DNA from 3 places in the Terrabacter sp. LjRoot27 genome. Region 1 is predicted to be linked to each of the others. Evidence: predicted binding sites of a transcription regulator. Region 1 holds the regulator's gene; each other region holds the start of a gene.
What was found. Region 1 encodes HrcA, which represses chaperone genes, less so after heat shock. Its sites were predicted from a motif close to TTNGCACTCGNNNNNNNCGAGTGCNAA; they were not measured.

Region 2: groL (chaperonin GroEL) is a predicted target of HrcA. The motif match lies at 885-911, and genes of this name have one in related genera.
Region 3: groES (co-chaperone GroES) is a predicted target of HrcA. The motif match lies at 662-688, and genes of this name have one in related genera.

Annotation. Positions count from the first base shown of each region.
Region 1 covers NZ_CAXUSS020000001.1:1,842,999-1,845,263, forward strand. Annotated here, with positions in the region: gene ACSQ2D_RS08575 (DUF3097 domain-containing protein) at 1-626, opposite strand, end outside; gene hrcA (heat-inducible transcriptional repressor HrcA) at 788-1,831, shown strand; gene dnaJ (molecular chaperone DnaJ) at 1,914-2,265, shown strand, end outside.
Region 2 covers NZ_CAXUSS020000001.1:973,407-975,671, forward strand. Annotated here, with positions in the region: gene ACSQ2D_RS04540 (hypothetical protein) at 1-320, shown strand, start outside; gene ACSQ2D_RS04545 (HIT family protein) at 382-807, shown strand; gene groL (chaperonin GroEL) at 1,032-2,265, shown strand, end outside.
Region 3 covers NZ_CAXUSS020000001.1:3,346,784-3,349,048, reverse strand. Annotated here, with positions in the region: gene ACSQ2D_RS15475 (THUMP-like domain-containing protein) at 1-602, opposite strand, end outside; gene groES (co-chaperone GroES) at 841-1,137, shown strand; gene groL (chaperonin GroEL) at 1,251-2,265, shown strand, end outside.

The DNA of each region.
Region 1 (2,265 bases):
CGCACGTGCTGCGAGAGGCCCGGCAGGGCCTGGGCCTGGGCGACGATGCGGGCCTCCTTGGTGCCGGGGACGAGGTGGTCGACGAGCACGCCGAGGCGACGCCCGGGCCCCGGCTGGAACTCGGCGATGATGCCGGCGAGGTCGTCGACGCCGTCCATGAGCTCGACGACGACGCCCTCGACGCGCAGGTCGTCGCCCCAGACCTTCTCGACGAGCTCGGCGTCGTGGCGGCCCTCGACGTAGATCCTCGACCCGCTCGCGACGCGTGCCCGGGCGCCCTCGACGGCCACCGAGCCGCTCGCGGTGCGGGACGCGGCACGGCGCGCCTCGGCGAGGGCGGTGCCGGCGGCGGCCTGCGGGGGAGTGAGCGTCACCGGGGCACCGTCGACGAGGAAGCCGGGTCCGAGCGGGAACGCCTTCGTGCGTCCGCGCCGGTCCTCGAGGTGGACGACGTGCATGCCGCCCGCCTTCTCGACACGCACGACGGCGCCGACCCAGCCGGTCTCGACCTCCTCGACGACGAGGTCGGGCTCCGCCGGGGTCGGGGTCGACCGGCCGCGCCGTGGGGCACGCCAGTCGCCGTTGAGCACGTCGGAGCCGTAGCGATCGTTGGGGGACACGACCAGTGAGGGTATGCCGCCCGGTGGGCTCCCACGCAGCCGCCACGCGGGCGGGGGCGGTGGCGCCGCGACGGCATACGGTTGGATGAAATCGGAGATCCGCGAGGCACGTCGTAGACTTGGCACTCGTCGATCGAGAGTGCCAGACCCGTGAAGGAGGGGACGCGATGAGCGAGGACCGCCGGCTGATGGTGCTGCGCGCGATCGTGCAGGACTACGTCCAGACCTCCGAGCCCGTGGGCAGCCGGGCGCTCGTCGAGCGCCACCACCTCGGTGTGAGTGCCGCGACCGTGCGCAACGACATGGCCCTGCTCGAGGAGGAGGGCCTGATCCACGCGCCGCACACGTCGGCCGGGCGGGTGCCCACCGACGCGGGCTACCGCGTGTTCGTCGACCGCCTGAGCGCCGTCAAGCCCCTGGGCTCGGGCGAGCGCCGCGCGATCGGCCAGTTCCTCGAGGGAGCTGTCGACCTCGACGACGTCGTCGACCGCACCGTGCGCCTCCTGGCCAGCCTGACCCGCCAGGTCGCCGTCGTGCAGTACCCCTCGCTGACGCGGTCGACGGTGCGCCACATCGAGCTCGTGCCGATGGGGTCGTCGCACCTGATGATCGTGCTCATCGTCAACACCGGTCGCGTCGAGCAGCGCGTCGTCGACACCGGACGCGTGCTCTCCGACGGCACCGGTGAGGCACTCGTGGCCTCGATCCGCTCGCGCATCAACGAGGTGGCGGCCGGTGTGCCGTTCACCGTGGCCGCGACGCGGCTGCGGCGCCTCGTCGACGAGGCCGACGAGGCCGACCGCGCCGCCATGGAGGCCGTCGTGTCCGCGCTCGGCGACGCCCTCGTCGAGGAGCGCGAGGAGCGTGTCGTCCTCGCCGGGCAGGCCAACCTCGCGCGCGCCGGCAGCGACTTCCCGCGCACCATCGGGCCGATCCTCGAGGCGCTCGAGGAGCACGTCACCCTCCTGCGCCTGCTCGGCCAGCTCGGGGACGACCCCGACCTCGTCTCCGTGCGCATCGGCTCCGAGAACCCCGTGACCGGGCTCCAGTCGACGTCCCTCGTGTCGATGGGCTACGGCTCCGGAGCCGAGCGCGTCGCGAGCCTCGGGGTGCTCGGCCCGACCCGCATGGACTACCCCACGACGATGGCCTCGGTCCGCGCCGTCGCGCGCTACGTCTCCGAGATCCTCGACGAGAACCAGGCCACCTGACCCACCTGCACCACAGCGGCCAGTCCGCCGGCGCAGCGCCGCGCCGGAACCGAAAGCACCACGTACCAAAAGGAATCTCAGCTTGAACGACTACTACGCCGTCCTCGGGGTCTCGCGCGACGCGAGCCAGGAGGAGATCAAGAAGGCCTACCGTCGGCTCGCCCGCAAGCTGCACCCGGACGTGAACCCCGGCGCCGAGGCCGAGGAGGAGTTCAAGCGGGTCTCGCAGGCCTACGACGTCCTCTCCGACCCGCAGAAGCGCCAGTCCTTCGACATGGGTGCCGACCCGTTCGCCTCGGGCGGCGGCGCCGGTTTCGGTGCAGGACAGGGCTTCTCGTTCAGCGACGTCATGGACGCCTTCTTCGGGGCGGGCGCCCAGGCCGGCACGCGCGGTCCGCGGGCGCGGGTGCAGCGCGGCCAGGACGCGCTGGTCC
Region 2 (2,265 bases), 870 kb from region 1:
CCTCCACTGCGGCGACCAGCTCGACCGCCGCGGAGACCGGGACCACCCGCCCCGGGACGACGCGGCCCCCGGCAACCGCCGTCGTCGAGCCGGCCTCCGACCCGACGTCGTCCGTGCCGACGACGTCGGCCCCTGCCCCGTCGTCGAGCCAGGCCACCACGGCCCCCGCGCCGAGCTCGACCGCGGGCCCGAGCCCGTCGTCGCGGCCCACGAAGGGCAACCCCAAGCCGAAGCCGACCTCGACGAAGAAGCCCACGCCGACGCCGAGCCCCTCGCCCACCTCGAGCGACGGCGGCTGCTTCCTGCTCGTCATCTGCTGACCCCACCTGCTGACGGGCGCTCGGCCCGGTCCGGCACGACGTGGCGTGGGAGCCTGTCGCCATGGACTGCGTCTTCTGCTCGATCGTGGCGGGGGAGGTGCCGGCCGACGTCGTGCTCGACGAGCCGGACCTCGTCGCCTTCCTCGACCGCCGGCCCGTCTTCAAGGGCCACGTCCTGCTCGTGCCGCGCCGGCACGTCGACACCCTGCTCGACCTGCCCGCAGACCTGCACGCCACCGTGCTCGGCGCCACCCAGCGCCTCGCCGCGGCGGTCGTCGAGTCGCTCGGCGCCCAGGGCACGTTCGTGGCGATGAACAACGTCGTGAGCCAGTCCGTGCCGCACCTGCACGTCCACGTCGTCCCGCGCACCAAGGGCGACGGCCTGCGCGGCTTCTTCTGGCCGCGGACGACCTACGCGTCGGAGCAGGAGTCCGCCGAGCACGCCGCCCGGATCGCCGCCGCGCTGGCGCCGGTCGCGGACGCCTGAGCCGAGCGGACGGCATACGCCCTCACCCGAGGCGGTCAGACGTTTGCACTCTCACCCCGAGAGTGCCAATAATGGCGTTAGCACTCTCCCTAGGGGAGTGACAGAAATGGGCCGTATGCCGAGGGGCTGGGTTCGCAGCTACATGAAGCTGGGGAGACCGGTCCCGTCCGTCGCGGGCGTCATGCGGGCCACCACCAACGATTCGCGTGGGAGGAACCACCCGAATGGCCAAGACCATTGCGTTTGACGAAGAGGCGCGTCGCGGGCTCGAGCGAGGAATGAACATCCTCGCCGACGCCGTCCGCGTGACGCTCGGCCCCAAGGGCCGCAACGTCGTCCTGGAGAAGAAGTGGGGCGCCCCCACGATCACCAACGACGGCGTCTCGATCGCCAAGGAGATCGAGCTCGACGACCCGTACGAGAAGATCGGCGCGGAGCTCGTCAAGGAAGTTGCCAAGAAGACCGACGACGTCGCCGGTGACGGCACGACGACGGCGACCGTGCTCGCCCAGGCGATGGTGAAGGAAGGCCTGCGCAACGTGGCCGCCGGCGCCAACCCGATGGCGCTCAAGCGCGGTATCGAGAAGGCCGTCGACGCCGTCACCGCGCGCCTGCTCGAGCAGGCCAAGGAGATCGAGACCAAGGAGCAGATCGCCTCGACCGCCAGCATCTCGGCGGCCGACGAGGAGATCGGTGGTCTCATCGCCGAGGCGATGGACAAGGTCGGCAAGGAAGGTGTCATCACCGTCGAGGACTCCAACACCATGGGCCTCGAGCTGGAGATGACGGAGGGGATGCGCTTCGACAAGGGCTACATCTCCGCCTACTTCGTCACCGACACCGAGCGCATGGAGGCCGTCCTCGACGACGCCTACGTGCTCGTCGCGAACTCCAAGATCGGCAACATCAAGGACCTCATCCCGCTCCTCGAGAAGGTCATGCAGTCGGGCAAGCCGCTGCTGATCATCGCCGAGGACATCGAGGGTGAGGCCCTCGCGACGCTCGTCGTGAACAAGATCAAGGGCACGTTCAAGTCGGTCGCCGTCAAGGCTCCCGGCTTCGGCGACCGCCGCAAGGCCATGCTCACCGACATCGCCATCCTCACCGGTGGCCAGGTCATCTCCGAGGAGGTCGGTCTCAAGCTCGAGAACGCCACCCTCGACCTGCTCGGCCGCGCTCGCAAGGTCGTCGTCACCAAGGACGAGACGACCATCGTCGAGGACGCCGAGGACCGCTCGCAGATCGAGGGCCGCATCGCCCAGATCAAGGCCGAGATCGAGAAGTCGGACTCCGACTACGACCGCGAGAAGCTCCAGGAGCGCCTCGCCAAGCTCGCCGGCGGCGTCGCCGTCATCAAGGCGGGCGCGGCCACCGAGGTCGAGCTCAAGGAGCGCAAGCACCGCATCGAGGACGCCGTCCGCAACGCGAAGGCTGCCGTCGAGGAGGGCATCGTCGCCG
Region 3 (2,265 bases), 1.5 Mb from region 1:
TGGGACCACGACGGCGAGATGGCGTCGAGGGAGAAGACGCGCTTGGTGCGCCCGGTGATGTCGGCGACCCCGGTGACGCGGCGGGCCGGGTCGAGCCACAGCCCGAGGTGCCGTCGGCCCTCACCCTGCGGCAGGCGTACGTCCTCGGCGAGCCCGTGCGTGACCCGCGCGGACGGCCAGTGGCGCAGGTTGACCGCGGCGATGCGGGCGGTCGTGTCGTCGGCGTCGACGGCGTGGACCGTGAGGTCGAGGCCGGCGAACGCCATCGCGTCGGCGCCGAGCCCGCAGCCGAGGTCGTAGACGTCGCGGACCCCGGCCGCGGCGTACCGGTGCGCGTGGCGTGCGGCGATCGCGAGGCGCGTCGACTGCTCGAGGCCGTCGGGGGTGAAGAGCATGCCGGCGGCGAAGTCACCGAACTTCTCGATACCGCGCGAGCGCAGCCGCGACTGGGTCATGGCGGCCGCGACGAGGTCGGCCGCGAAGCCCGCCTCGCGCAGCCGACCCTGCAGGTGCAGCGAGCCGTCCTCGTCGTAGGGAGGCAGCGACTGGAGCAGCGCCCAGCCCTCACCTGCGGAGAGGCGATCGACCATGGCGGCGTCCATGGACTCATCCTGCCAGCGCCCGTGGGTGCGCCCGACCGGGCCGCGGCGCGCCGACGAATCTGGCACTCGACTTGACCGAGTGCTAATGACAAACCTAGATTTCATCTTGTTGGCACTCTCGACCTGAAAGTGCCAGCACCCTCCTCGAGGGAGGTCGACCCCCGCGACGGCGGCCAGCCTCGAAGAGCCCACAGTCCGTAGTCAGTTTTCCGACTGTCCCGAAGGGAAGGTCACCACCGTGTCGGTTTCCATCAAGCCGCTCGAAGACCGCATCGTCGTCAAGTCCCTCGAGGCCGAGCAGACCACTGCATCCGGCCTCGTCATCCCGGACACGGCCAAGGAGAAGCCCCAGGAGGGCGAGGTCCTCGCTGTCGGCCCCGGCCGCTTCAACGACACCGGCACCGAGCGCGTCCCGCTCGACGTCAAGGTCGGCGACAAGGTCATCTACAGCAAGTACGGCGGCACCGAGGTCAAGTACGGCGGCGAGGAGTTCCTGATCCTCTCCGCGCGCGACGTCCTCGCCATCGTCGGCTGACCCAGCCGTATGCCGTGACCGCACCCCGGTGAGCCCCGCTGGGGTCTCCCCGGGGTGCGTCTCGTTCGACCGAATCACAGCAACCGCAAAGCAACCCGAGCCAAAGGAACACCATGGCCAAGCAGCTGGAGTTCGACGACTCCGCCCGCAAGTCGCTCGAGCGCGGCGTTGACGCGCTCGCCAACGCCGTCAAGGTGACGCTCGGCCCGAAGGGCCGCAACGTCGTCATCGACAAGAAGTGGGGCGCCCCCACGATCACGAACGACGGCGTGACCATCGCCCGCGAGATCGAGCTCGAGGACCCCTACGAGAACCTCGGCGCCCAGCTCGCCAAGGAGGTCGCGACCAAGACCAACGACGTCGCCGGTGACGGCACGACGACCGCGACCGTGCTCGCCCAGGCCATGGTCAAGGAGGGCCTGCGCAACGTCGCCGCCGGCGCCGCCCCGGCCGCGCTCAAGCGCGGCATGGACAAGGCCGTCACCGCGGTCAACGACCGCCTCCTCGAGAACGCCCGCGAGGTCGACGGCAAGGACGAGATCGCCTCCGTCGCCACGCTCTCCGCCCAGGACGCCACCCTCGGTGGCCTCATCGGCGAGGCGTTCGACAAGGTCGGCAAGGACGGCGTCATCACCGTCGAGGAGTCCTCGACGACGGCGACCGAGCTCGAGTTCACCGAGGGCATGCAGTTCGACAAGGGCTACCTCTCGGCCTACTTCGTCACCGACACCGAGCGCATGGAGACCGTCCTCGAGGACGCCTACGTGCTCATCAACCAGGGCAAGATCTCCTCGGTCGCCGAGGTGCTCCCGGTCCTCGAGAAGGTCGTGCAGTCCGGCAAGCCGCTGCTCATCATCGCCGAGGACGTCGACGGCGAGGCCCTCTCGACGCTCGTCGTCAACAAGATCCGCGGCACGTTCAACGTCGCGGCCGTCAAGGCCCCCGGCTTCGGCGACCGCCGCAAGGCCATGCTCCAGGACCTCGCCATCCTCACCGGTGGCCAGGTCATCGCGCCCGAGGTCGGCCTCAGCCTCGACCAGGCCGACCTGACCGTCCTCGGCCAGGCCCGCCGCGTCGTCCTCACCAAGGACAACACGACGATCATCGACGGCGCGGGCGACGAGTCCG